Regions from separate parts of the Halobacillus sp. GSS1 genome, predicted to be linked through region 1. Evidence: riboswitches for the same ligand, from Rfam matches in the RefSeq annotation. Region 1 holds a riboswitch; each other region holds the start of a gene.
The links. Region 1 has a riboswitch for S-adenosylmethionine ahead of J0K78_RS12260 (thiolase family protein). Riboswitches for the same ligand answer to the same signal wherever they lie in the genome.
Positions count from the first base shown of each region.

Region 2: another riboswitch for S-adenosylmethionine. It lies ahead of J0K78_RS14415 (methionine ABC transporter ATP-binding protein); the one in region 1 lies ahead of J0K78_RS12260 (thiolase family protein).
Region 3: another riboswitch for S-adenosylmethionine. It lies ahead of metK (methionine adenosyltransferase); the one in region 1 lies ahead of J0K78_RS12260 (thiolase family protein).

Region 1 covers NZ_JAFLHE010000005.1:112,424-122,375, forward strand. The annotation lists gene J0K78_RS12245 (hypothetical protein) at 1-349, shown strand, start outside; gene J0K78_RS12250 (hypothetical protein) at 463-681, opposite strand; gene J0K78_RS12255 (cell wall-binding repeat-containing protein) at 1,072-2,499, shown strand; SAM riboswitch class I at 2,845-2,949, shown strand; SAM riboswitch class I at 3,017-3,124, shown strand; gene J0K78_RS12260 (thiolase family protein) at 3,196-4,350, shown strand; gene J0K78_RS12265 (acetoacetate--CoA ligase) at 4,371-6,314, shown strand; gene J0K78_RS12270 (thiolase family protein) at 6,314-7,474, shown strand; gene J0K78_RS12275 (Zn-ribbon domain-containing OB-fold protein) at 7,471-7,893, shown strand; gene J0K78_RS12280 (sodium:solute symporter family protein) at 7,989-9,488, shown strand.
Region 2 covers NZ_JAFLHE010000008.1:38,239-48,190, reverse strand. The annotation lists gene J0K78_RS14435 (YuzK family famiily protein) at 177-347, opposite strand; gene J0K78_RS14430 (carboxymuconolactone decarboxylase family protein) at 544-909, opposite strand; gene J0K78_RS14425 (MetQ/NlpA family ABC transporter substrate-binding protein) at 976-1,830, opposite strand; gene J0K78_RS14420 (methionine ABC transporter permease) at 1,862-2,530, opposite strand; gene J0K78_RS14415 (methionine ABC transporter ATP-binding protein) at 2,523-3,548, opposite strand; SAM riboswitch class I at 3,631-3,739, opposite strand; SAM riboswitch class I at 3,965-4,070, opposite strand; gene J0K78_RS14410 (TlpA family protein disulfide reductase) at 4,161-4,583, shown strand; gene J0K78_RS14405 (thioredoxin family protein) at 4,720-5,034, opposite strand; gene J0K78_RS14400 (toprim domain-containing protein) at 5,045-5,392, opposite strand; gene gcvH (glycine cleavage system protein GcvH) at 5,515-5,898, opposite strand; gene J0K78_RS14390 (arsenate reductase family protein) at 5,982-6,341, opposite strand; gene J0K78_RS14385 (acyl-CoA dehydrogenase family protein) at 7,077-8,858, opposite strand; gene J0K78_RS14380 (acetyl-CoA C-acetyltransferase) at 8,878-9,952, opposite strand, start outside.
Region 3 covers NZ_JAFLHE010000008.1:100,406-110,357, forward strand. The annotation lists gene J0K78_RS14720 (o-succinylbenzoate--CoA ligase) at 1-376, shown strand, start outside; gene menC (o-succinylbenzoate synthase) at 373-1,470, shown strand; gene J0K78_RS14730 (hydrolase) at 1,532-1,843, shown strand; gene J0K78_RS14735 (hypothetical protein) at 1,973-2,260, opposite strand; gene ytkD (RNA deprotection pyrophosphohydrolase) at 2,462-2,929, shown strand; gene pckA (phosphoenolpyruvate carboxykinase (ATP)) at 3,279-4,871, opposite strand; SAM riboswitch class I at 5,635-5,745, shown strand; gene metK (methionine adenosyltransferase) at 6,015-7,211, shown strand; gene J0K78_RS14755 (gamma carbonic anhydrase) at 7,270-7,785, opposite strand; gene J0K78_RS14760 (alpha/beta hydrolase) at 7,845-8,621, shown strand; gene J0K78_RS14765 (tetraprenyl-beta-curcumene synthase family protein) at 8,642-9,718, shown strand; gene mnmM (tRNA 5-(aminomethyl)-2-thiouridylate-methyltransferase MnmM) at 9,853-9,952, opposite strand, start outside.

The DNA of each region.
Region 1 (9,952 bases):
ATCTATACATGTGTACTTAGTCTTTGTATTCCTCTTATTTGGCGAGTCCCAGGGCATCCATGATTATGTGTTTGGATTTTTTTGGATCGGTATCCCATCTATATTTATATATGCTCCCGTATGGTCATTACTAAGTGATCACCTCGCTTCCCTAGTTACAAAAGAAACCAAAATCTCTGTCAGACATCGAAGTTATTCCCTTTCCTTTCACTTATTAGGTGGGATCGTCGTTCTATTTTTTATCAGTCGGGTTTTCACCATATTTTCAATCATTGCTGCTTTCCTGTTCTGGGTTTTCGATTCATACTTATTAGAAACGATAAAAAGACGTAATCAGCATAAGCAGTGAGATTCCATAAAAAGAACCTGGTAACAATGGTCCACCGTTGTTACCAGGCTTTTTTCTTGCACGAACCGTCTGTGATCAGCATCTTATTTATGAGAAAACTAGAAATGGAAAAACTATGAGAGGTTCGAACTAAATCCATATAAATACGCGACCAACTTATTAAATTCCTCATCAGAGGAACACTCAATCTGCAAATCAATAAAGGTCATCACAATTTCTTCGTCCTCAAACGGAAAATGGCTGCTATCTACATTGGTTAAGATCTGCCGTTTGGATAATCCCTTTTGTAGTAATACATCTACGGCCTGTTTCATTGAAGATACTTCTGCCATTTGTATGCCCCCTCAACTTAGTAGTCTTGTTTAAATCCACCTAATCATGCCTTTCGATTAAAAAAACAGGAAAGACCTGAGGAAACCAAGAATTATATATTCTTGTATATATTATTTACTACGTCTTTCTTCTAAATTCCTGCTTTTCATGCCGAAATATAAACGCTCTACCAAGATTAAACAGAGATGTCCCAATCTCACTTTGCGATTCTTTAAATCTATCAGACACGTAGACCAATGAGTCGATATATGTCATAAAAAATAGATAGCTTTACTTCGAAGACTGATTTATAATCCTTTTAGTGAACTCGAATGGAAGGTGATGATCCCGTTAAAATCAGCGGTTGTACTGTTGCTTAAGTCCTATTGAAGTTAAAAGTAAAGGGGAAAATGAAACGAGTGAAAAAATTTGTCGGTTTTACAGTTGCTGCTCTATTAACGTCTACCTTATTGACCACACCTGTCCTTGCCACAAGCGAAACACCTTTTAAAAGTCTGGAAGATTTCAAGAAACAAAAGCAGGTTCCGAATGCCCAGGAAATTAAACTGCTTGGCTATAACCAATGGGGAGAATTTGAAGAGGAAGAGCCGAATAATACCATGGCCCAGGCCAATCACATAACAACTGAGGATCTCGCCGTTGGCACATTCACAAAGAGTGATAAAGATTATTACAAGATTGAAATCAATGGAGATGAAGAAGTGGATCTGTCTGTATCTCTTTTCTCTATGAATGAAGATGAAACCAACATGCAGCTGAATGTAAATGTTTATAACTCCACCGGTGAAGAAATGGATAGCTACTTTGAAGGTAGCGACGAGTATGGATATGGGGGTGGATTTTATCTGGACCCGGGCGTCTACTACTTTGAGGCTTCTGATTTAGCTGACTTGAATAATGGGGAAACATACATGTTTAGTCCTCTTGTTCTCGAAGATGAACCATATATTGACCGTATCGCCGGTGAAGACCGCTACCATACAGCGGCAGCTATTGCTGTACGTAGAAGTGCTGGGTATCCAAGCGACCATATCATCCTTGCAACGGGAGCTGACTTCCCTGATGCGCTTGCAGGGGCGCCGCTTGCGTTCTACTATGATGCTCCCATTCTTTTGACCAGGAAAAACTCTCTTCCGCAGATTACAAAGTCAACGATTGAGGTGTTAGGCGCCAAGCATGTCACGATCCTTGGTGGCACAGGTGCCATTTCCAAAGATGTTGAAAACTCACTTGTGAAATTAGGACTGGATGTCGAAAGGATTTCAGGAGCTGACCGGTACGAAACCGCAACAGCCATTGCCGAAGTGCTTCCAGCTAGTGATGGAGCCGTGGTCGCGTACGGAAGAAACTTCCCTGACGCGCTTTCCATCGCACCGGTAGCCGCAAGCAACATGATGCCGATCCTTTTAACAGAAAAAAGTAAACTCCCGGATGCTACGAAACAAGCCATCAATGATTACGACTTCACCTATGTCGTAGGTGGTGAAGGAGTGATCGATCAAAAAGTATTCTCTCAACTTCCAGATCCAGAACGGATATCCGGGAAAAACAGATATAGCACATCGATCGCAATCGCTGAGTACTTCGAACTGGAACCGACGTTTGTGAATATCGCGACTGGAGTGGATTTCGCAGACGCTCTTGCAGGAGCCACTTATACGTATGGTGAACCGTTATTGTTGACTCCTACCAATTACCTTTCGCCTGAGGTGAAAGATTATTTTGTTAAGAACGAAACCTTCTACTTCACTATTCTTGGTGGCACGGCAGCTGTCAGTGAGAATGTGGAGGATGAGATTCTGGAGCTATTTGAATAGGTTTCTACTACTCTACTATTCCATGGTCAGCCTTAACAAAATGCAAAGTCAGAGCATTAAGTAAGAACAGATTAAACACCACCAAGTAGTCAATCAGGCTTGGTGGTGTTTTTCTACAAATTATCCTAGAAAACTCCAAAAATGCCTTATCGTTTGGTTAATCACTTACTAAAAACGGAACCTCAAGGGAAAGATTATGGAAACACCCTTGACTCTTTAATTGCCGGGGATCATTACAATTTCTACCACACTCAAATAAAATAAATTTTCACACTTTTCTCTAAAATGCATTGACACATACCCTTTCCCTTGCTAACATGGCACTTAACCAAATAACGAAAGAACATCTTATCCAGAGAGGTGGAGGGACTGGCCCTGTGAAGCCCGGCAACCGCTATTAATATAGCATGGTGCCAAATCCTACTGAGTGAACGCTCAGGAAGATAAGAGATTTACATAATCTCTAGCCTCTCTATCAATGATAGAGAGGTTTTATATTTTCCAACTGAATACATATTTCTTATCCAGAGAGGCAGAGGGACTGGCCCGTTGACGCCCGGCAACCATCAAGCAGCCGCTTGAAAAGGTGCTAATTCCTGCAGGAGATGATCCTGGAAGATAAGAAGAGCCAAGAGCCCTCTTCTTATTTTTGTGAAGAGGGCTCTTTCTATTTTACAAAAAGGAGTGTCTACATAGATGAAACCCGTACTTTTAGATGGCATTCGTACCCCGTTCGGAAAATGGAAAGGGGCTTTGAAAAAGAAATCCGCAGCAGAACTTGGATCACATGCGCTAAACGCTCTAATTGAGAGAAATCCGATAGCCAAACAGGCAGATGGTGCGCTACTTGCCCAAGTGATCCAGGCTGGGGGCGGCCAAAATCCTGCCAGGCAAGTCGCTTATAAGGCGGGGGTGGAGATCAATACACCTGCCATCACATTGAACAATGTCTGCTTAGGAGGAATCGCTACGATTGCGGATGCCTCCCGTAGACTGCAGTTGAACGAAGGAGAATTATACATCGTCGGTGGTTTCGATTCGATGACTAACGCTCCTCATACCGCTCCTGTACGTGCTTCTTCAGGACTCGGTCATAGCATACTGAAAGACACCTTACTGAACGATGGTTTGTGGTGCGCCTTAAGCGATGTGTCGATGGGAGCTCTTACCGATGAGAAAAACCGCTCCTTTGAAATTAGTCGAGGGGAACAAGATGAGTATGCGGCCCTTTCCCAGCAACGAGCATCAAACGCTCAGGAAAAAGGCTGGCTGCAGCCAGAAATCACTCCTTTCTCAGGATTGCTTGAAGAAGATGAAGGTATCCGCAAAGGAACGACAGTTGAAAAGTTATCGAACCTCTCCCCTGCCTTTTCCAACGAAGGCACGATTACGGCAGGCAATGCGTCTCAAATGACGGACGGGGCGAGCGTTGGGATCGTTACCACGAAAGAGAAAGCAGAATCACTCGGACAGGATACGCTCGCAGAAATCATCGATTGGTCCGAGATTGCCGGACCAGATCCGAGTTTACAGACGAAACCATCGCAAGCGATTCAAGAACTATTAGACAGACACCAATTGACAACTGACGATATCGATCTGTTTGAAATCAATGAAGCTTTCGCCAGTGTGGTGATTGCCAGCTGCCGGGATCTTGGCATCGATTATGACCGCGTCAACGTCAACGGTGGCGCGATCGCTCTTGGTCACCCATTAGGCGGCACAGGGTTTCGACTCGTTTTGACCCTTGCCCATGAACTGAAACGTCGCGGCGGTGGAAAAGGCATCGCGTCCCTTTGTGGCGGTGGCGGACAGGGCATGGCCCTATTGATTGAAGTTCCTCATACATAATTCGAAAGGAGACATATCCAATGAATACATCAATTACCGCTCAGCGCTCCCCTTATCTTTGGGAACCATCGAGCGAAAGAATAGAACAATCGCATATCAAAGCTTTTGCTGAATCTACCGGCCAGCCGCTCTTTCCATATGAACGGTTCCACCGCTGGTCCGTTTCCCACCTTTCTGAATTTTGGTCAGCCGTTTGGGATTATGCAGGAATTATCGGAGATAAAGGCGACCGTGTTTTTGTCCCTGGCCCTTCGATGCCGGATAGTACATGGTTTCCGGAAGCACGATTGAACTTCGCTGAAAATCTGCTGCGCGGTTCTCTTGATCGAACCGTTGCCTATGAAGCGAATGAGGAAGGTGTTCAACGAAGCATCACTTTACATGAGCTAAGGCAATCCGTCGCCAAAGCACAGGAAGGATTGAAGCGATTAGGTGTACAGGAAGGCGATTGTGTCGCCGGGGTCACGACGAACGATATCCAGGGATTGGTGGCATTGCTTGCGACGACCTCACTCGGGGCGACATGGACCTCCTGTTCCCCTGACTTCGGGACGAAAGGAATCGTCGACCGCATTGGTCAGGTTAAACCGAAAGTATTGATTGCTCCTCTCTCCTATCAATATAAACAGAAGCCGTTCCAAATCGAGGACAAAATCAAGCAGACGACGGAACATCTGGAAGGACTATCCGCACTCGTCACTTTCGAAGGGAAAACGGATATTGAAGGGATTGAATCTCTTTCATGGAACGAGCTATGCAACAATGAAGCACAAGAGCCGACGTTCGAACCCGTTCCTTTTAATCACCCTTTATATATTTTATATACATCTGGAACAACGGGACTGCCGAAAGCGATCGTCCATTCGGTCGGTGGGACGCTTCTGCAACATGTGAAAGAGCATCAGCTCCATTGCGATGTCCAGCAAAATGACGTGTTGTTCTGGTACACCAATACCGCTTGGATGATGTATCCATGGCTCGTTTCAGGGTTGGCCAGTGAAGCGGCCATTCTATTGTATGACGGCTCTCCCGTAAGGCAGGATTCCCTAACCCATTTGTGGGACATTGCGGATGAAGTCGGCATCACGCATTTCGGCACAAGCCCTAAGTACCTCGATACATTGATGAAAGCAGGGGTCGACCTGAAAAGCAGTCATTCCCTCGACTCTTTGAAAAGTCTGCTATCCTGCGGGGCTCCCTTAGCGTCTGAGCAATACAACTGGATCTACCAAACCATCAAACAGGATTTGTTCCTTGCCTCCATTTCAGGCGGTACAGAAATCATCGGTTGCTTTGTGATGGGCTCTCCCGTTCACCCTCTGAAGCAAGGTGAAATTGCTTGCAAAGCGTTAGGAATGGCGGTCGATGTATTGGATGAGCGAGGAGCATCAGTCTATGAAGAAAAAGGCGACCTTGTTTGTACGAAGCCATTCCCAAGCATGCCGCTCACTTTCTTCGGTGAAGGTGGAGAGGAACGTTACCGGAAGAGCTACTTTTCCAAACGACCAGGGATCTGGACACACGGGGACTTAGCGGAACAGACCATTGACCAATCGTTCATCATTTATGGACGTGCCGATACGACCTTGAATCCGGGGGGCATCCGCATCGGAACGGCAGAAATTTACGGTGTTGTCGATCATATCAAAGAAATTAAAGACAGCGTCGTATTCGGAGCACCCAAAGACCATGATGAAGAAATCGTACTCTGTGTCATCACGGAACAACTGACGGAAGACTTAGCAAAAGAAATACGGAGTCAGATCCGCACGAAAGCTTCTCCTCGTCATGTACCGAAGCGGATTTATCAAGTGGAGGAAATCCCTCATACCATTAATGGAAAAAGAGTCGAAGGAGCAGCGAAAACAGCCGCTTTAGGAGAAGAAGTGAAAAACGAAGCGTCCTTACGTAATCCATCAAGCTTACAAGCATTTCGTCAGCTTTCAGAAAGGGAGTTCGTGTAATGGCCAGCCAAATTCAAGGAGCGATCACCGGAATCGGTGAGCTGAAGCCCGTCCGTTATTCAGAAGGAAAAACCACTTTAAGTTTAATTGCAGAATCCGTCCGCCTCGCCATTCAGGATGCCGGCATCTCAAAGGAAGAAATTGATGGCCTCCTCGTCGGTCCACAAGTCGGGGAAACGCCGCAACATGTGCCGGCGACGGTTTCTGAGTATCTAGGAATCGATCCCACGATGTCTAATACGGTTGATCTCGGCGGAGCGACCGGCCCGGGGATGATCTGGAGAGCAGCCGCAGCCATCCAGGCCGGCATGTGCGAAACCGTCGTCTGTGTATTAGCTAACAAAAATGAAAAAGGCGAAACACTAAGGTCTCCGAACCGTAATCCAATCCGCGAGTTTGATGTGCCCTTCGGTGCCTCGGGAGCGAATACCTCCTATGCCCTCTTAAAAAGACAGCACATGGAAGAACACGGATCCACCCAGGAAGACTTTGCAAGGATCGCCTTCTGGCACAGGAAAAATGCCCAGTTAAACCCGGATGCGATTTTCTATGGAAAACCCGTGGAAGTCGAAGATATTCTCGCCTCTCCTTTGATCGCTGATCCGCTTCACCTGCTTGAAATCGTCATGCCTGTCGCCGGTGGTTCAGCCGTCGTCGTCACATCTGCGGAAAAAGCAGCACAAGGGAATCATAAACCGGTCTATCTGAAAGGAGCTGGTGAAAAAATCACCCACCGGGCGGTAAGCCAAGCACCAGGCATAGACGCCTTGCCATTTAGCTATTCGATCCCAAGGGCGCTTGAACAAGCCCGGACCAACGTGGAGGACATCGACCTTTTCTCCCTGTATGACTGTTATACAAGTGTCGTGGCTACCACCATTGAAAGTACTGGCCTCTGTAAGCCAGGTGAGTTCGGAGAATTTGTCAAAAACCATAACTTCGGTCATGACGGTGATTATCCATTGAACACGCATGGTGGCCAGTTAGGGTTCGGCCAAGCAGACTTGGCAGGTGGCATGTCACATGTCGTTGAGGCCGTCCATCAATTGAGAGGCGAAGCTGGAAACCGTCAAATACCAGATGCGAGAAAAGCCCTTGTGACGGGGAACGGAGCCACATTAAGCGAAACGACAGCCCTTGTGTTAGGAGGAGAACGATGAGCCAACAACCAAACATTTCTTTACCAGGTCCGACGATCACACCAATTAGTCAGCCTTTTTGGGAAAGCATCCAATCCGGACACCTCAGCCTTCAGCAATGTGACAAATGTGAGCAGTGGATTTTCTACCCTCGTGAACACTGTCCCCACTGTTTTAATGATTCGTTAACATGGAAAAAAGCGTCCGGACGAGGAAGGCTGAAAACATGGAGCGTGATTCATCGTGCGGGACATCCCGCCTGGCAGGAACATACACCCTATGTGGTTGGCCTGGTCGCTCTTGAAGAAGGACCTTCTCTATTGACGCATGTACTGGTAGAAGAAACCGCTTTAACCCATAACCTGAAAGTCGAAATGGAAATCAGTGAAATCGAGCCACACCCATTGCCATTCTTCAAAAAACAGGAGGAAACGATATGATCCTTACTTATTTCATAGCTGTTGCTTTGTTCTGGTTACTCGGACTATTGATATGGAAGAATTTTTACACGACGAAGAAAGGAGAACGATAAACGATGCTTACAAGTTCCAGTGTACTACTATGGACCGTCATCCTTTTATTAGCTGTATACTTTGCCGCTGTAACGTGGGTGGGTAAAAAAGGGCGGGCTCACAGCCAGTCGATGGCCGGCTTTGCTACGGCCCGAGGAAAAGTGAGCCCCTGGCTAGTCGGAGCAAGTTTCGCCACCTCCTACGCCAGTGCCAACCTGTTCATCGGAGTCCCAGGCCTCGCCTACGAACACGGAACCGCCGTGCTCTGGTACACCCTTGGCTGCTTTGGCGTTTCCTGGGTCGGACTTCTTCTGTTCGCCAAAACGTTCTGGCGTTACGGGAAGAAATTCGGTCATGTGTCGACACTTCCAGAGTGGCTTGGAAAACGTTATAACTCTAAAGCACTGCAAGCGATTGTCTCTTTACTGATCTTATTCAATGTCTATTATATTGTCGGACAAAATGTCGGACTTGCAACCATTTTTGAAACCGTGATCGGGATCCCCTACTTCTGGGGCATCATCATCGGGGTAGCCATCACGATTCTTTACATCGGTCTTGGCGGAGCCTTCGCACAAATCATCACGGACGGCATCCAGGGAATTCTTATGGCGATCACTTCGATCTTCATCGTCGTTTCCTTTTTCTGGACCATCGGTGGAGGATGGAACGTCTTCGGTGTGCTGACCGACCGTCTGCATAGCATCGATCCGAACCTGACCGCTGCCATTGCCGACGGCGGTCCTTATAACAGTGCACTCGCCATCATGGCTGTACAGTTCCTTCTATTTAGTTTCGTATTGATGCCACACCTGTTGAACAAGGTGCTGTCGATTGAAAAAGAGGAAGACCTGGCTCCATTTACCTTATCCGCAGGGCTCGTGCTATGCGTCATTTCAACTCTGATGGTCCTAGGTGGACTCGCCGCCCGCGTCCTTTTCCCAAGCTTGCAAAGTGCTGATGCAGCTATTCCGACCTATGTCATTGAGGCTTTCCCGAGTGTCATTGCAGCCATCATGATCGTCGGAATCATCTCTGCGATTTTATCCAGTACAGACAGCCTGTACTTAGGAATCACGACTAGTATCGGAAACGACTTGTACCGTGTTGTCGCACCGTTCCTGACATCAAGAAAGATGTCAGCAAAAGAGTTGGATAACAAATCGTTGAAAGTCGCGAAAGGATCACTGATTTTCGTCGGACTTCTGTCTCTCTACTTCTCGTTAGAACGCCCAGAGTCGTTGGCCTTCCTGATCCAATTCAGTTTTTCCGCGATCATTTCCGGAATCATCGCACCGATTACGCTCGGGTATTTCTGGAACCGTGCGAATCATTATGGCGCTATCGCAGCTGTCGTTACAGGGGCTTCCTTGTATGTCACCTTTACGTCTCTTAGCTTAATCGGAAATATCTTTATAGCGATGTTCTTTAGTGCAGCTGCGGCCTTTGTCATCATGGGCATTGTGAGTGTACTGACTGCTAAAGCGAAGGAAGAGAAGTTGGTATTGGAGAAGTCTAGTTAACCAAACACCGGATTACTTTACCATCCTATTTTTTCAAAACCATAAGTTGCTAACACCAAAGATCAAATTCTTTGGTGTTACGCACTTATGCAATCTAAAGCATCATGGACTCACTTTATTTCCCTTTGATACTTCCAGAATGGGATGATACAAATCTTCCATCGTGTGTTCCGACGAGCATTCAATGGTTTCAGTGCGGTCACCTGCCGTTATACGACGTGTATAAATCCCTTCAAAAATCTTCTCAAACGGTCTTGGAAATGACTTTTGCAAATCTCACCTGCAAAAAGTTCCTTGAAATCCTGATAGTACGCTACCCGTTTCTGGAGGACAGATCGATTGCCTTTCACCGTCATTAATTTACCTTGAATAGCTAGATGGTAAAATAGATGAACGCGTGGATAGTAAATCTGATCATTCTTCTCCGTCACTTTTTCTGTCTGTATTTCAAACCGTTAATTCAA
Region 2 (9,952 bases), on a different contig from region 1:
CAATTTATTCTCATTATAATCTTATATCATTTAGTGCTTGTTATCAACTTTTTCCCATTAGCTGAAAACGTTGAACCGGACATGTAACAAACAAATTTCTACATTTTTCATGTGTATTATAACATGAAAAAATCAGGTGGCTAAACACACCTGATTTTTTCATCTAATGTCATGAATTATCTATGCAATTGACGGTCGACTTGGGCAATCATTTTCTGACTCTCTTCGAATTCACGTTGGCGTTTCTCTTCTACTTTCAAGCGTGTATCCAACTTTCTGCTGTACTCCGCATAACTCATGTTATGAGACTGGTGCATGGCTTTCTCCATATCAGCAGTGTAATTCAAATTCAGATCGTCATTGATAACGAATCAATCCTTTCAGATTATTTACACAATTTAAAATACCACAAATAATATACCCAAACAAAGCCCTTTGAAACTCTAAAATTCACCAAATCAAACTCTTTTCTCTGATGTAAGCGTTTACCTAGAGCGATTGTTTAGAATACATTCGATTTTCTCGAATTTTCTAATAAGTGGATCAATTAACCGTTGACGTCAAATCCATGTATGCATCCTGTACAAGTGTTACAGCCTGGCTCAAAGCTGCTCCTCCTCCAAATGCCGCAGCCACACCACAGGCTTCTAATATTTCCTTCTCTGTTGCTCCCTGATCGACACAGCCCTTCGTGTGGTAAATCATGCAATACTCGTCCTGTGCAACAATGCTGATTCCTAATGCCATCAATTGCTTATCTTTTTTAGATAATTCCCCTGCTTTAAAGCATTCTTGTGTAAATTCATCGAACTTATGAGAAACTTCCGGCATGTGCTCTCTGAAGGCTCCCATTCCTTCTTTATAATCATGTAAATACGTTTGCGTCCACGTCATATTTTGTTCCTGCATACGAAAACCTCCCAATAAAAATAAGTGACTGCGGTTAGTATAAACCGCAGCCACCCATTTTATCCGTTATTCAGCATCACTTGATACCGGCACAACAGCGCCGTCATATTCTTCTTTTATGAAGTCTACGATCTCTTCAGAACGAAGAACTTCTACAAGGGTATTCAATGCTTCATTGTCTTTATCTTCACTATTAGCAGCAACAACGTTTACATATGGAGAGTCAGATTCCTCGAGAATAATTGAATCTTCACTTGGAGACAAGTCAGCTTCAATCGCATAATTTGTATTAATAGCTACAAGCACGTTTTCTTCACGTTGATAAACCTGGGGAAGGTTTGCTGCATCTACACCTGTATCAAATTCAATGTTTTTAGGGTTTTCTACAATATCCTGTACCGTAGCTTCTACTTTTTCAACACTTTCATCCAATTTGATCAGCCCTTCTTTTTCTAAGAGAGAAAGAACTCGTCCGTGAGTAGATACGGAACGACTCATGACTAGCGTCGTGCCCTCTTCTACATCTTCCAGGTTTTCATACTTTTGAGAATAAACTCCGATCGGCTCAATGTGGATACCACCGAGGTTTGCAAAGTCATATCCTTTCTCTTCTTCTTGAGTCTCCATATAAGGGATCGTTTGGAAATAGTTTGCATCGATTCGACCTTCATCTAAGTCTTGGTTCGGTAAAATATAATCCTGATATTCTTCAATCTCTAATGTGATTCCTTTTTCTTCGAGCATAGGTTTTGCTTTTTCAAGAACTTCAGCGTGAGGAACACTAGTAGCTCCTACCTTAATCTCTTTGGTTCCATCCTCACCTTCAGATCCTGATGAAGTTTCCTCCTCATTCGATGACCCGCAAGCTGCGAGAACAAGGATAAATAATACGGCGATTAAACTCGTCCAGATTTTTTTCATTTTTTATTCTCTCCCTTTCTTTATTTTATCTTTATCTTTTATCCAATTTCCGTGAGATCGCATCTCCGATGAATTGGAATATAAACACAATCAATATGATTAAAATGGTACAGATAAATACAACATCAAAATTACTTCTTTGGAAGCCGTAGAAATAGGCGAAGTCGCCAAGTCCACCTGATCCAATTGCACCTGCTACTGCGGTGTATCCAATCAATGCGATCGCTGTTACAGTAATTCCCGATATAAGCGCTGGCATCGATTCCGGGAGTAATACTTTAAAAATGATGGTCGAGTACTTCGCTCCCATAGATTTTGCGGCTTCCACAACACCTTTATCGACTTCTTTCAAAGCAATTTCCACTAAACGGGCATAGAATGGAGCTCCACCAATAATTAGTGCAGGTAGCGCTGCTTGAGGCCCTCGAATAGTTCCAATCAGAAAATCAGTAAACGGGAACAACAATAAAATGAGAATGATAAAAGGAATCGCTCTAAATATGTTAACGATAGAGGCAGTGATCCAATTCAATGTTTTGTTTGCCCAAAGACCCCCAGGGCCGGTCAAATAAAGAAGCAGGCCCAATAGTAAACCTAAAACAAACGTACCCGCGACAGATACCAGAGTCATGTAGAGGGTTTCATTTGTAGCTGTAATCATGTCTTCCATTCTTACGTTCGGGAACCATTCATTAAACATGTGGATTCACCTCCACTTCTACAGATGTTGACCCAATATAATCAATGGCACGCTCGACTTCTTTTTGATTTCCATCAAACTGTACAAACATTGTTCCATACGCACCCTTTTGCGTCTGGGTGATTTTCCCATGCAGAATGTTGACATCTACTTCAAACTTCCTGGATAAATCGCTGATGAGTGCTTGATTTGTACTTTCTCCGACAAAGTGAAGGCGTATAATTTCTCCAGATCGGTAATTATCTTTGATCAACTGCAGGGAGGTCTCTTTTTCCGGATCTCCCATCACCTGATCCACAAACTTCTTCGTTACCGGTTTTTGAGGATGAAGAAAGACATCCAAGACTTCCCCTTGCTCCACAATCTTCCCTTCTTCCATAACCGCCACCTGATGACAAATTTTGCGTATTACATGCATTTCATGTGTAATCAGAACGATTGTAAGGCCGAGCTTTTCATTAATATCCACAAGAAGATCAAGAATCGAATCCGTGGTCTCTGGGTCCAAGGCGGATGTAGCTTCATCACACAAAAGAACTTTAGGGTTGTTTGCAAGTGCTCTGGCTATCCCCACCCTCTGCTTTTGTCCGCCACTCAATTGGGATGGATAAGAACCTCCACGTCCTTTCAACCCCACCAATTCAATCAATTCATCGACTCGTTTCTGCCTTTCAGCTTTAGGGATCCCGGCAATTTCCAATGGAAAAGCGATATTATCATGAACGGTTCGCGACCAAAGCAAGTTGAAATGTTGGAAGATCATTCCGATTTCTTGTCTTGCCAACCTTAATTTTCCTTTGCTTAAAGAAGTGAGTTCCTGATCATCGACAAGAATGCTTCCTTCTGTGGGGTCTTCCAACCGGTTCAGTAAACGAATAAATGTACTTTTACCGGCACCGCTATAGCCGATCACCCCATAAATTTCCCCTTTGTTAATGTTAAGACTTAAATCATCCACAGCTCGTACATCCTGATCTTTCGTGTGGAATATCTTTGATAGTCCTTTAATTGTAATCATGATGATTTCCCTCCACTTCCAAAAAAACGCCGCTCTGTTATGAGAACAGAGCGGCGTTTTTAATCTTACCTAAAAATCTGTTCTCTCATCTGTCAAAGTTTTTCACTTTGCAGGAATTGGCACCTGAGCAAAATAGTTCTGCCGGTTGCCGGGCATCATCGGGCCAGTCCCTCCGCCACTCTGGATAAGAGATTTTAGTCTATTAAATTATTATCACTTTAACTCGTTTAAGTAGCACAAAGAGGATTTTAGCACCGTACGAATTTTGTGTCAACTCCAAAACAGATTGTTCAGAAAATAAAGTCGATCAAAAATAAAAAAAAACGATCAATTATAAACCAAAACATCAAATATTCACGCGATTTACACAATAAAAAAATCCCTTCTTTAATAGAAGAGATTGATCGCGTTTACATTTCTCATCTATCAAAGTCAAAGACTTCGCAGGATTTAGCACCGTACAGTCTACCTGCCGGTTGCCGGGCATCGTCGGGCCAGTCCCTCCGCCACTCTGGATAAGTGAAGATGTCGATATGAAATTAATAATTATGTTAGCATGGGACATAGATTAGCGTCAATCCATAACTTCGCCAGATACAAAGGAGAATGACATTGAGTGAACAAGCCCCTTTATTTGAACTGCCTTATATTAACGATCAATCTTCAATCTATAAACTGGAAGACGACCTAGGGAAAGTTATTGTCTTGACCTTCTGGGCCTCCTGGTGTCCAGATTGCGGGAAAGATTTACCTATGAAAGAACAACTGTTCAAAACGATGGATCATGAAAAAGTAACGATGCTGACGATCAATGTTTCTGGAAGGGAACGGATGATAGAGGAAGGTCTCGAATTCACCGAAAAGTTTTTAATGCAGCCTACTCTTTCTGACGAAGGACGTTACGTTTATGACATGTACAATTGTGATGGCGTTCCTTCCACCATCATCATCAATCAACAAGGTAATATCCATGCGAATTTTGGTGATCAGTCCTCCTTCTTAGATATTGTAAGCAAACTAGGAGAAATCGTATGATATTCATGACTAGAAAAAACAGGGAAGACTCTGGAGAGTCTTCCCTGTTTTTTATTATAGAATAACTTCCAAACCATATTTAATAAGAGAAGTTTTCAATTCTACAGTAGTGGTCATTTCCTGGGAAATACATACACTATTCAACAAAACCAACGACTCTCTCATACATATAGGAGACAGATTGAAAAGCATATATCTTTTCCTCTACCTCCCCATCCCTCGTCACTAGCAGACATGGGACACTTTTAATCTTATAATACTGCATCCATTCAGGGTGCAGAGAAGCATTCATTTCCTTAAAAACTCCCCGATCAAAGACCGCTTCAAGTGTTGTAAGCATTTGACGTGCTAAATGACACGTTGCGCAAAAAGGGCTGTGAACGAAGGTGAGGGTCGTTTGTGGAGCATCAAAGTGCTTCTTTACTTCTGGTGATGTTTTTATTTCCTCCACAGCCATCCTCCTATATTAAATAAATCGATTTTACGTTGAAATGCCTACTAAGTAAGGCTCTTGCTAATTCAGCTTCCGGCGTAGCTGCTACTTCTCTGAAGGCCTTATCTATATAGATATGTTCGGCGTGAGGAAGCTCTTCCGTCAATTGTTTTCTTAATTTGTAGCCAGAGTCATCTTCATCCACGAGAATATACACGGTCCGATCATCTAAATTGTGATCAAAAATCATTTCTTCCATCCGCTCGATTCCTAAAGTCCCATGGGTGCAGATGATTTCAATATCTTCATCAAGAACCTTGTTCAACTTCTTTTTATCCGTGATTCCTTCAACAATGACGATTCGTTCTCCATCCATCTTCATCACCTACTATATAGAAACAGACCATGCCTGTCAGGCATGGTCTGAACATGATTAAGATCAAACGTGATCATGTCAGACAAGGTTTCTTAAAGCCCTGCCTGTCCAATGCACTATCCTTAGTCTTCATCAATCATTGCTTCATATTCTTCCGCGGTCATCAAATCATTGACCTTGGAGTTGTCACTTGGTTCAACAACAACCATCCAGGCTTTATCGTAAGGAGATTCATTAACAAATTCCGGACTGTCTTCCAAGTCTTCATTAACTTCGACAACCTTACCACTAAGAGGAGCATAAAGTTCAGAAACTGTCTTCACAGACTCTACACTGCCAAACGGCTCATCCGCTTCCAGCTCATCCCCGACTTCTGGAAGTTCTACGAATACGATATCTCCAAGTTCTGATTGCGCGAATTCAGTAATACCGACTCTAACTTTTTCCCCTTCTTCTTTCACCCATTCATGTTCTTCAGAATAACGCAGGTCTTTAGGTACGCTCATGTCAATTACCTCCAAAATAATAATTAAAATTCAATAACCAATATAAACATAAAAGCTATAGGCTTCTATTCCCAATAATGTGCTCACTGAGCCCAAACATTTTCAAACTCTTCCTGCTTAAACCCTACCGTTGTTTTTTCACCGTCAGTTAGGATGGGCCGCTTAATCAGCATTCCATCAGATGCTAACCACTCAATCATCTGTGCTTCTTCTGCTTCTTTTAGCTTTTCCTTCATATTCAGTTCTCTATACTTTTTCCCACTAGTGTTAAAGAATTTTTTTGCAGGTTTGTCACTAGTAGCAATAAAGCTCTTCAACTGCTCTTCTGAAGGGGGATTGTTAACAATATGTACAGATTCGTAGTCAATCCCTTCCTCATCCAACCACTTTTTAGCTTTTTTACATGTACCACAATTTGGGTACCAATAGAAGGTTAAAGACATCTCCACACCCTCCTTCATTCTTGTTGTCTAATATTTTATCACAACGAAGGCAAAGATTTCATTTATTTCTTAGATTGTCTTCATATTCACCTCACGCTCTTCCATAATCGCTCCCGATTGTGGAAGACTCAGTTTCGAGACTTTTGTTGAGAGGATGGGGGCTGCGGGGAATAGCTCGCTTTCCGCGGGAGCGCGGTGAGCCTCCTCGGACTGCGTCCTGTGGGGTCTCACCCTGCACCTTTTTCCCGCAGGAGTCTCGCCATTCCCCTCCGCCCCTTTGCCATGAAAGATTCTCAAAACCACGATTAAAAAGTCAGCTCGTATGATTATGGGAAGTGGATTATAGAATATCTCCATAGCACTTAAAAGCTTGATCCAGAGCGCTTTATACCTCTAACAGTTGGACGGTGGAAGACCATCCAACTTTGTACAGGGGTTCGTTTCTCTCTTACATCGAAAGGGGTGGTTGGGAAGCTGCGAGACTCCCGCGGGAATGGATTGGCTGGCGAGACCCCGCAGTGCGTAGCACGAGGAGGCTTGCCGTCATCCCCGCAGGAAAGCGAGTAGCTTCCCAGCCACCCCTGGCGCACAATCCAGGTAACGAACCCTGGAAAGTCTCGAAACTGAGTCTTCAAGAAACCTGCCATATTGTTTAAGATGAATAGAGAAAAACGAAGGCCTGCACCTTCGCGTTTTCGAAAGTGCAGGCCCTGTGTGACATTCAATCTTATTTTTTTAAACCGTATACTTTTCAGCTTCAATCAATGCTTTTGCAATCTCACGCTTCTTAGGAATAACATTTGTTGGTGTATGACGTGTCAGTTTACGCATGGCACCGAGCATCATTCTTAAAGAATCCCCGGATTCCGCTGCAATCAATGTTTCTTTCGCATGTCCTTCGATTCGATTGAAGGCTTCCTGCACATACACTTGTGTATAGAGGAGTTTCTGTTTGTTCTTCTCTTCACCTGATTTATTGATTGCTTTCTCCGTACGAAGAACGGCAGATTCCATGTTATAAATCTCGCCTACTATATCCGCGATATTTACAAGAAGTTCTTGTTCATTTTCCAGTTTTTCTCCGTATTTCTGTGCGGCAAGACCAGCAGCAAGGAGACCAATCTTCTTCGCATTTTTCAATAAATATTTCTCTTGTTCCAGAACTTCTACACCCGGTTCTTCCGGCATCATCATCATAATTTCTTCTTGAAGGGCTTGTGCTTGCTGAAGGAGAGGCAACTCTCCTTTCATTGCTTTCTTCAACAGTGTCCCTGGGACGATCATACGGTTGATTTCGTTCGTACCTTCAAAGATTCTGTTGATTCGGGAATCACGGTACATTCTTTCTACTTCGTATTCAGCCATAAAACCGTATCCACCATGTATTTGTACAGCTTCGTCCACAGCAAAGTCCAGCAGTTCTGTTCCAAACACTTTGTTCAATGAACATTCAATTGCATATTCTGCAATGACTTTAGCAACGGCAGCGCCATCTTTCAGCTCTTCGTCAGACAATTTACCCATGCTTTGTTCGAATAATCCTACCGTACGATATACGGAGCTCTCATTTGCATAGGTGTTGGCTGCTACGGAACCGATCTTTTCCTGAATCAATGGAAAGCTTGCGATTGGAGTCTTGAACTGTTTGCGGTCCTTGGCATACTTGACCGAAAGCTCAATTGCTCGCTTAGAACCACCTACTCCGCCAATTGCCAGTTTGTAGCGACCGACGTTTAGAATGTTGAATGCGATGACATGCCCGCGCCCAACTTCTCCAAGAACATTCTCAACAGGGACTTCCGCATCTTCTAATATCAATGTACGAGTGGAAGAACTCTTAATTCCCATCTTTTTCTCTTCTGGACCTGTAGATACGCCTTGGTAGTCACGCTCCACTATAAACGCCGTGAACTTATCTCCATCGATCTTGGCGTATACGACGAACACATCAGCGAAGGCAGAGTTCGTAATCCACTGCTTTTCTCCATTTAATACATAATGAGTACCAGCATCATTTAACTTTGCTGTCGTTTTTGCTCCAAGAGCATCGGATCCTGAACCAGGCTCTGTTAAAGCATACGCAGCAATTTTCTCCCCTGTAGCAAGCAATGGAAGGTATTTTTGTTTCTGTTCTTCATTACCGAAGAAAACAATCGGTAGAGAGCCGATGCCCACGTGAGCACCATGGGTAACGGAAAAGCCTCCAGCACGGGAAAACTTTTCAGTAATCAATGAAGAGCTGATCTTATCTAACTGAAGTCCACCGTACTCTTCAGGTACATCAGCACCTAACAATCCCAACTCTCCCGCTTGCTTCAAAAGGGCTACGGAATGTTCAAATTCGTGGTTTTCAAGGTTATCAATTTTTGGAACAACCTCGCCAAGAACAAAATCTTCCGCTGTTTTAGCAATCATTAAATGTTCATCTGTAAAATCTTCCGGTGTAATCACATCTTCTGCTGCCAAATCTTCGACAATGAATCCTCCGCCTTTAATCATCTCTTTCAAATCGCTCATCTTTCTGTTCCTCCCCGAGTTAAATTAATTCAAATACTCCAGCGGCTCCCATACCGCCACCAATACACATAGTCACAACACCGAATTGCTCATTCCGTCGTTTCATTTCATGGATCAAACTTAATGTAAGCTTTGTTCCTGTACATCCCAGCGGGTGACCCAAAGCGATCGCCCCACCGTTTACGTTTACTTTATCTTCATCTAATCCAAGTTCACGAATGACGCGAAGGGATTGAGATGCAAAGGCCTCATTCAATTCAAAGAGACCGATGTCGGATAAAGAAAGACCAGCCATCCGCAAAGCCTTTGGTACAGCTTCAATCGGTCCAACTCCCATGATCTCAGGCTCTACTCCGGCTACTGCGAAGGAGCGGAATTTGACTAGAGGTGTAAGACCCTCAGCTTCTGCTTTTTCGCGGTCCATAACCATAACAGCTGCTGCACCGTCACTCATCTGTGAAGAGTTTCCCGCTGTTACAGAACCTGTTGTTGAGAACGCAGGCTTCAACTTGCCAAGTACATCTTGTGTAGTACCTGCGCGAACTCCTTCATCCATAGAGAAGAAGCTTTTTCTTTCTTTTACTTTATTGTCTTCTCCAAGCTCACGGTTCGTCACTTCAACTGGAACGATTTCATCCTCAAATTTTCCTTCCTGAATCGCTCTCGCTGCACGTTCATGACTCTGTACCGCAAATGCATCCTGATCTGCTCTTGATATTTCAAAACGATTCGCCACTTCTTCAGCGGTATGCCCCATAGACATATAATACTCAGGAGCATTTTCGACCAACTGAATATTCGGCTTAATCACGTGACCTCCCATAGGGATGAGGCTCATAGACTCCGCACCACCTGCAATGGCTGTATCACTGTGACCAAGCATGATTTTTTCTGCGGCATAAGCGATACTCTGCAAACCAGAGGAACAATATCGGTTAACTGTAATCGCTGGCACTTTATGATGAAGTCCGGCAAGGCCTGCGATATTCCTCGCCATGTTCATTCCTTGTTCTGCTTCAGGCATCGCACATCCAATGATGACATCATCGATGTTGCCCTCATAATTGTTGGCTCTTTTCAATGTTTCCCTAATT
Region 3 (9,952 bases), on a different contig from region 1:
GGGCGATCTCGGATTTGAAGATGAAGATGGATTTTTGTATGTCGTGGATCGGGTGAAAGACGTAATCATTTCAGGAGGAGAAAACATTTATCCGGCAGAGGTAGAAAGCGTATTATCCTCCATGCCAGGCATACGGGAAGCAGGTGTAGCCGCACACCCAGATGAACATTGGGGAGAAGTTCCTGCAGCATACATTGTAACTGAAAAGGGCATCAGCCTGACTGAAAAAGAAGTGCTGGACTGGTGCAGAGAACGTTTGGCAAAATATAAATGCCCGAAAGAGATCCATTGGATCGATGAACTCCCGAGAAACGCGTCGAACAAACTATTGCGTAGACGCTTGTCATCCTCCGCCATGCAAGGAGAAGACCAATGAGAATCCAAACCGTTCGTTTAAGGAGAGTTTCTTTACCACTCAAAACTCCCTTCATCACTCACCAGGCTAAATTAAAAGAACGTCCACTTATCATTGTGGAGGTGAAGGATGATGCAGGCCGCATAGGTTATGGAGAAGTAACAGCCTTTCCGGAACCTTTTTACACTTATGAAACGATCAATACTGCCTGGCATATTCTTGAGGATTTCCTGATTCCATCTCTCTTGAAAAATGGAGCGGACCACCCTTCTGATTTTGCAGAACAAACTGACGGGGTGAAAGGTCATCCGATGGCAAAAGCAGGTCTGGAAGCGGCATTGTGGGATTTGTATGGGAAACAAGCAGACAGAAGTATGGGTGATTTACTTGGGGGGACCCGCTCATTTGTAAGGGCGGGGGCAGTCATCAGCTTGGGGGATTCGTTAGAAAAGGATGTGGCCAGGCTGAAGGAAGATGGCTTTCAAAGGTATAAATTGAAAGTGGTTAAAGGAAAAGAAAAGGAAGCGATAGAAAGAGTTCGACAAATCGATTCGGAACTTCCAATCATGATTGATGCTAACGGTCAATACAATCCCGAAGATATGAGTCATTTGCGTTCGATTGATGATTATGGGCTAACAATGATCGAGCAGCCTTTTATGGCAGGAGATTTTTATTGGCACAGAAGGTTGCAGGAGGAAATGAAGACACCCATTTGTTTGGATGAATCCATCATGTCCTTTCCTGATGCCGTCCAAGCAGTTGAACTTGGAAGTTGCCAAATCATCAATATAAAAATTAGTCGTGTCGGCGGGTTGACAGCAGCGATTCGAATCCATGACTTCTGCCAATCGCAGGGGGTTCCTGTATGGTGCGGAGGGATGGTGGAGTCCGGTATATCCAAAGCGCATAACCTTGCCTTGGCTTCCCTTCCAAATTTCACGATTCCCGGCGATTTGTCCGGTTCTACCAGGTATTTTCATAAAGACCTTGTTTACCCTGGAATTGTTATGGATGAAGGCACCATCGAAGTTCCTAAGAGAGCGGGGATGGGTATAAATGTGGATGTAGAATATTTGGATGAAGTAACGCTCACGTACAAGACGTTTTCTTGATCCACCTATTTGTAATAGGTTTCCTCTCTGTGGTTCACACTAGGGAAGAGGAGGGTGAACGATGGATAAGGATAAGTATTACATCAACATTGGAACAAGAGAAATCTCACTTAATCATGATGCAAACAATGACGATTTCACGATTTATGCGACAGAAGAAGAAGTGAAAGCTTTAAGAGAAGTTTTTGATGAGATTCATAATGCAGATGCAGAGTCTTTCTGGCGGTCGCACGTACCGTTTAACCCCTATCATAATGATCATGCAAACGATGAAGCGGATCTTGATATGAAAAAAGCGTTTCAAAAGATTTATGACCTTGGAGATGAAACGACTAAACATCATATCACCGAGATGGGTGTATTGAATGAATAATTGAACCGCTTCTTGAAGAAGAAGCGGTTCTCTATGCTGCATCAGAATATACCGGTCATATCTTCCATTTCCTCTGCTTGATTAAAAATGTCCTGAGGGATCACAATTTCTTCACTTTTTCTGGTGCTTTCACCCATCCATCCCTTGTAGATTTGTCATGTACAGGCCTTTATTTGAATAGTATTGCTCTGTTTCCTGTCCCATAGTTTCATTGGTCTGGTGTAAAGTCATGAGTTTAACCTGGTGAACAGCCTCATGTTCAGTTTCCGTTTTATCAACATAACTTTGTAAGCTTTGGTTAACCTCAGAATCTTTGGATAAAATTCCTTCCATTTTACCATCTTTTTCACTGCCACAAGCAATTAGTAAAAGGATCAAAAACAGACTCATCATTGTTACATAGTTTCGCTTAGCCATGATTGTTCCCCTCTCTTTTTGCTTTCTTTCTTGTACGCATGTGAAGGAACAATTGATTCATGTTTCTGTATATTTTTACAATTTTTTCAGGAAAGAGAGAAGTTTGTCTGCTGACCGGTTTGTATTTAGCGTGGCTTGTGGTACGATTTAAACAGGCGAAAGACAGAACGTATATCAAGGATTAAAGGCAGTTGAGCAGACATGAAAACATTTTATGATTATTACCACAACCCTGTCCGGTTATCTTTTGAGGATCATCCTTTTTCCGAGACGCCGAAACACGTGTGGGTGATATGCCGATACAAGGATCAATGGCTGCTCACCAAGCATAAAGATCGTGGTCTCGAATTTCCGGGTGGAAAAGTTGAAGAGGGAGAATCAGCGGAAGACGCCGCTGTTCGAGAAGTCAAAGAAGAGACAGGAGCCGTTATTTCTCATTTATCCTATATTGGTCAGTACCATGTAGAAGGTAAAGGGGGGACGGTCATTAAAAACGTGTATTTTGCTATGATTGATTCCATCGATGATCAGGATCATTACTTTGAGACGCACGGACCAGTCTTGTTCCGTCATCTCCCGCGCAATTTAAAATCGAATGATCGTTTCAGCTTTATGATGAAAGATGAAGTGTTGCCCGAGTGCTTAAAAAAGGTAGAAAAGTTCAACTGAACTTTTCTACCTTTTTTCTTATGTTTATTTAACTATCTGTCAGGATAGATGAAGGCTCAGTTTCGAGATATTTCCGTGGTTCGTTAAGTGGATAGGGGCGGAGGGGAATGGGGAGGCTCCTGCAGGGGAAAAGTGCATGGTGAGACCCCGTGGGGCGCAGTCCGAGGAGGCTCACCGCGCTCCCGCGGAAAGCGAGTCATCCCCGCAGTCCCAACCTACCGAACAATCGTCTCGAAACTGATTCTTCAAGAAAAGGGAGCTTTTGTGGAGTTAGGTGGATGGTATAGAGAAGGCGCCGTTGGATATCCAACGGCGCCTTCCTTTATATGAGGAGATGAGGAAACATGTGTTATGACCTGTGGTAGGTCGGTCCTGCTTTTTTGATTTCTTCGCTTGCATAAGTGAATTTCTTGAAGTTTTCATGGAACTTGTTGGCCAAGGATTTGGCATTTTCATCATATGCATCAGCGTCGGCCCATGTTTTTCTCGGAAATAACACTTCATCCGGAACCCCAGGGCAGTGTGTAGGAATGTTCAAGCCGAAAAATGGATCTTGATAAGTGTCAGCAGAGCTTAACTCTCCCTCCAATGCGGCATGAATCATGGACCTTGTATAGGACAATTTAATTCGCTGTCCCTCCCCATAAGATCCTCCTGACCAGCCGGTGTTGACCAGATAAACGTCTGCATTGAACTGGTCAATCTTTTCACCTAGCATTTCTGCATAAGTGGATGGCGGGAGGGGTAAGAATGGTGAACCGAAGCAGGCAGAGAAAGTAGCTTGTGGTTCTGTAATTCCTCGTTCAGTCCCTGCTAGTTTACTAGTATATCCACTCAAGAAATGATACATCGCCTGTTCTTTCGTCAACTTGCTGATAGGTGGTAGGACACCTGTTGCATCAGCTGTTAAGAAGATGATCGCGTTCGGATGACCAGCAATACTCGGTTGTACAGTATTGTCAATATGCTCTAAGGGATAAGCTGCTCGTGTATTTTCAGTGAGACTTGTGTCATTGTAATCGGGCTGATGGGTTTGTGGGTCCAACACTACGTTTTCCAGTACAGAGCCAAAGTGAATGGCATCAAAGATTTGTGGTTCCTTTTCTTGAGAAAGGTTGATACATTTCGCGTAACACCCACCCTCAATATTAAAGACCCCATAGTTTGACCATGCGTGTTCATCATCACCAATCAACCTACGTTTTGGATCGGCGGATAATGTCGTCTTTCCTGTTCCTGAAAGACCGAAGAATAAAGCCACGTCCCCTTCTTTCCCTACGTTGGCTGAACAGTGCATAGGCAGTACGTTCTTTTCAGGGAGGAGATAGTTCATGACAGAGAAGATGGACTTTTTAATTTCTCCTGCATACTCCGTACCACCGATTAAAACGATACGGTGTTTGAAAGAAATCATGATAAAAGCTTCTGAATTCGTTCCATCAGTTTGAGGATTAGCTTTGAAGGTTGGAGCTGATACCACTGTAAACTCCGCCTCATGATCTTCTATTTCCTGCTCATCCGGTCGAATGAACATTTGCTGTGCAAATAAGTTGTGCCAAGCGAACTCTGTAAGTACTTGAAGAGGAAGACGGTATTTTTCGTCTGCTCCGGCATAGCCTTTAAAGACAAACAATTCATTCTTTTCTTTTAGATAATCCAACACTTTATGATAGAGTTTTACAAACGTTTGATCATCTATAGGCTGGTTGACAGCTCCCCAGTGAACTTTGTCTTGTGATACATCATCCTTGACGATGAATTTATCTTTCGGAGATCTACCAGTATAAGTACCCGTCGTTGCCTGGATGGCCCCTTTTTCTGTCAGGGTACCTTCATTACGGTATAAAATCTTTTCCACTAAGTGTGGAACAGATAGCTGATGATGGACATGTTCTTGTGCAAGTAAAAGATTCAGTTCAGACATTTGATTAATGGTACTCATATGTGTCGACCCGCCTTTGCATTTAATTATGATCAACCTAATGTGAGATTAGTATAACACATTGAATTCTTTAGTCCATACTATACGTGAAAAAGCTTACATTTTATTTATTCTGAATTATCAAACGAAAAACCTGCTCTTTTATTCCACAATCTGGCAGGATTGTGGAAGACTCAATTTCGAGATGTTTCAGGGTTCATTATCGTGTTGAGCGCAAGGGGTGGCTGAGAAGCTACTCGCTTTCCTGTGGGGGAGTGCCGAGCTTCCTCGGGCTACGCCCTGCGAGATCTCGCCGTTCCCCTTTCTCCCACGGGAGTCTCACAGCTTCCCAACCCCCCCATTCAAAGAGGGGATAAACGAACCCCTTCACCAAAGCTGGATGGTCTTCCACTATCCCGGATATTGTAGGCATAAAACGCTCTGTATCAAGCTTCCAGGGTTCAAGTACCTCGGCTTGGAAGTATTATCCTCATACTCTCATCAAATAGAATAGCTGATTATTCATGAAGTGGTTTCCAGACACTGATATAGCAAAGGGGCGGAGGGGAATGGCGAGACTCCCGCGGAAAGCGAGTCATTCCCCGCAGCCCCCATACACTCAACAAAAATCTCGAAACTGAGCCTTCCACAAACTTTGAAAAAAGTATCTAATAATATATGTGAATTTCATTCAAACGTTTACTAAATACGGATACGTTAGAATGAGGTGGAATTCAATTGACAATAAATGAGGTTTTCGATACGATAACGGAGAACGGATACTCTCTTATCCAGAGTTGGTGGAGGGACAGGCCCTTTGAAACCCAGCAACCGTCATGGACATGACACGGTGCTAACCTGAAGCAAGGAGTACATGCTCCTTGGACGATAAGAGCGAAAGGAAGCAGCCCCTTTCCTCGAATAGGAAAGGTTTTTTCTTTTTATAAGGCTTTTTCCAAACAGGGGATGAGAACAACCAATCGCCTTTAGCCTTTGATGAAGAAATATTCGAATAGGAAAACCTGTATATATTCCTATGTAAATGCTCCATTGGTTGTGAAAAGAGGCAACAAGAACATATATGAAACTTATAAAAGGTTCTGCACATACTGGTAAAGAGTTCCGTCTAATACTTTGTACTTACAGAAGGAGGAGTTTTTAAGAATGCCAGCAAACCGCCGGTTATTCACATCAGAATCTGTTACGGAGGGACATCCGGACAAAATTTGTGATCAGATTTCTGATGCGATTTTAGATGAAATTTTAAAAAACGACCCAAACGCTAGGGTTGCATGTGAGACAACAGTGACAACGGGACTTGTATTAGTTTCTGGTGAGATTAGTACAAATACTTATGTAGATATTCCATCCATCGTCCGTCAGACGATTAAAGATATCGGTTATACTCGTGCGAAGTATGGGTTTGATGCGGATACATGTGCTGTTCTGACAGCAATTGATGAGCAATCTCCTGATATTGCCGGAGGCGTGGATGTAGCTCTTGAATCCCGTGAAGGGAAAATGAGCGATGATGAAATCGAATCGATTGGTGCAGGAGACCAGGGATTAATGTTTGGCTTTGCTAATAACGAAACCAAAGAATTGATGCCTTTGCCAATCTCCTTGGCTCATAAACTATCTAAGCGTCTATCTGATGTTAGAAATGATGGTACACTTGAGTATCTTCGTCCAGACGGAAAAACGCAGGTGACGGTAGAGTACGATGAAAACGACCAGCCAGTGCGCGTGGACACGATCGTTATTTCTACCCAGCATGCGGAAGAAGTGACGCTGCAACAAATCCAGGAAGATTTGAAAAAACACGTGATCCAGCCGATCGTGCCTGAAGGATACATTGATGAACAGACGAAATATTTTATTAACCCGACCGGTCGTTTCGTCATTGGAGGTCCACAAGGTGACGCAGGGCTGACTGGAAGAAAAATTATCGTCGACACATATGGTGGATATGCTCGTCATGGAGGGGGAGCTTTCAGTGGTAAAGACGCTACGAAAGTTGACCGTTCTGCTGCTTATGCTGCTCGATATGTTGCAAAAAACATCGTAGCTGCTGGACTTGCGGATTCAGTAGAGGTTCAGCTTGCTTATGCCATCGGTGTAGCACAACCTGTTTCCATTGCCATTAACACAAATGGAACAGGTACAGTTTCTGAGGAAAAGTTAGTTGAAGCTGTACGTGAACTATTCGACCTGCGTCCAGCTGGCATCATCAAAATGTTAGACCTGCGCCGCCCTATTTACCGACAAACGGCTGCATATGGTCATTTCGGACGTACGGATGTGGAGTTCCCATGGGAGCGCACAGATAAAGCGGAAGAATTGAAGGCACGCTGCCAATAAGAAAAAACCGTTCCAACTTTGTTTGGAACGGTTTTTTTAGTTCAGATAAATTATGGAATTATGATTCTCGTAATTTTTTATAATACTTCCCTTTTTCCACGTAACTTTTCCTTATCCGGTTGAGTTCTTTTATGTCTTCTTCATTCAGTTCTCTTATGACTTTGGCTGGACGTCCGAAAGCGAGTGTGTTCGGTGGAATCACTTTCCCGGGTGGGACAAGACTCCCAGCGCCGATGAAAGCTTGTTCTCCAATAACAGCGCCATCCAGAATAAGCGACCCCATGCCGATTAATGCATTTTCTTTTATATGGGCGGAATGAAGAGTGACTTGGTGACCGACGGTTACTCCATCTTCAATAATTAAAGGTTTGTCCGGGCTTTGATGTAAAAGGCTTAAATCTTGAATATTTGAGTTCTTACCAATATGTACGGGAGCAACATCTCCTCTAATTACGGTCTTAAACCAAACACTGGCGTTTTCTTGAATAGTTACATCCCCTGTAATCACGGCATCTTCAGCTACATAGGCATTTGGATGAATGTCAGGTATCTTTCCTTTATATTCGCAAATCATGAAAAACCCCCTTATACTAATACTATTGATAGTATAGCAGAAGAAAAGAGGGAGATGCTGTGAAGAAAATAGAATCAGTCAATGATCGCGCTACGGTTGTGCTCGTTCATGGAGCCTTTGAACATTCAGGGCGGTACCATGAACTGGTCGACCAACTTCAAAAGGATGGGTACTCTGTTATTTACGGCGATCTGCCAGGGCAGGGGCGTTCTTCAGGGAAAAGTGGACATATCCGTTCTTTTCAGGATTATGTCAATACCATAATGATGTGGATCCAAGAGGCGGACCCCAATAAAAAGATATTTTTAATGGGTCACAGTATGGGAGGTCTTGCGGTTGTGAGAACAATGGAGATTGCTCAACCAAAGGTGGATGGCGTCATTCTCTCTTCCCCTGCACTGGGACTTTTAAAAAAAGCGAGCCTGCCTTTGGAAATTGTTTCGTATATTTTAAACACTTTTATTCCATCATTAAGAATCAAGGCACCTCAAGATCCTGAATATATCACACGCAATAAGGATAAAATTATAGAGTTTCAACAAGATCCTTTGATTATTGATAAAGTCTCTGTTCGCTGGTATCGTGAATTTCAAAAAGCGACGAGAGAAGCGTTCTCTGATATTCAACGCTTTCCTGATATCCCTTTATTACTGATGCAGGCTGAAGATGATTATATGGTGAGAATAGAGAAGACAGTGGAATGGTTTGACCGCGTACAGGTAAAAGAAAAAAGGTACAAACAGTGGCCTGGTCTTTATCATGAAATTTACAATGAGCCTGAATGGAAAGATGTTTATCAACATACGCAATCCTTTTTAGAAGATCATATAAAGTAAATCGGCAAGGAGGATTTCTTTTGACACGTGCAGTCCCAGGCAACGCCATCCTTTTAATGTACAGGGTGTATCGAAATATTTTTCCTGCTGTTCATGATGAATTGTCTTACTGGATTCAAAGAGCGAAATCGATTCCTGACGAAGAACTTAGAAGTCAAGCTTTGGCAAGTATTGAAGAAAAGACGTTTCACTGTGAAGGAGGATCTGTTTACTCTGTTCTCTCCCGGGGCAACGATAAACAGGCCATTCGTTTCATTGTTGCTTACCAAACCATTAGTGACTATCTGGACAACCTATGTGACCGGAGCACCTCCATGAACCCTGACGATTTCAGAATGCTACATGAATCTATGATCGATGCCCTGACACCAGGAAATTCATTAAAGGATTATTATATCTATCGTGAGGAGCGTGATGATGGAGGATACCTCCATGAACTTGTGAAAACGTGCCAGCAAGTCCTTTCCGAAGCGGACGACTATCCAACCGTTAAGGAGCAGGCGATAAAGTTAGGTAAGTTATATGGTGATCTGCAAGTTCATAAGCATGTTATCGAAAATGAGAGGATTCCCAGACTGCAGAATTGGTTCAAGGATTATCAAAAAGAGTGGCCAGAGCTTAGCTGGTATGAATTTTCAGCGTGTACAGGTTCTACTTTAGGAATTTTCTGCCTCGTGTCCTATACGTTGAGTGGAAAGATGGATGCATCGTTATCCCATCAAATTGAAAGAAGTTACTTTCCATATATGCAGGGATTACATATCTTGCTTGATTATTATATTGATCAGGAAGAAGATGAAAAAGAGGGAGATTTGAATTTTTGTGCTTACTACGATCATGAGGAAGAAATGAAAACACGTTTCCGGTATTTTGTTGAAAGGACGCACGAGGAAATTCAAAGGCTTCCAGATGCATCCTTTCACCAAATGATACATGAAGGGCTCGTTGGCATGTATCTAGCTGATCGTAAAGTGGGCAGACTTTCAAATGCTAAAAGCTTCGTGAAAGAAATGTTAAAAGTAAGTGGTAAGAAAGCCACGTTCTTTTATTACAATACAAAGATGTACCATAAATTAAAGCCTGGTCGTGAAATTTAACCGACCAGGCTTTTTTCTCTTATAGGTAAACTAAGACTCCTAAGATGAGGACGTAGGATTATGAGAAGGAATCGATGCTCTACTGCTTTCCGCTCTTGAACTAACTGATACGTCTTGCTCTCCGCCTGTCTGGCTTATGAGAGTTTCTCAATGGCTAAGATAAAGGGTGGCGTTCTCTTCTTATTGATAAACCCGTAATGAAGGACTTGATAGTGCTTTGAATCTAACCCTGAT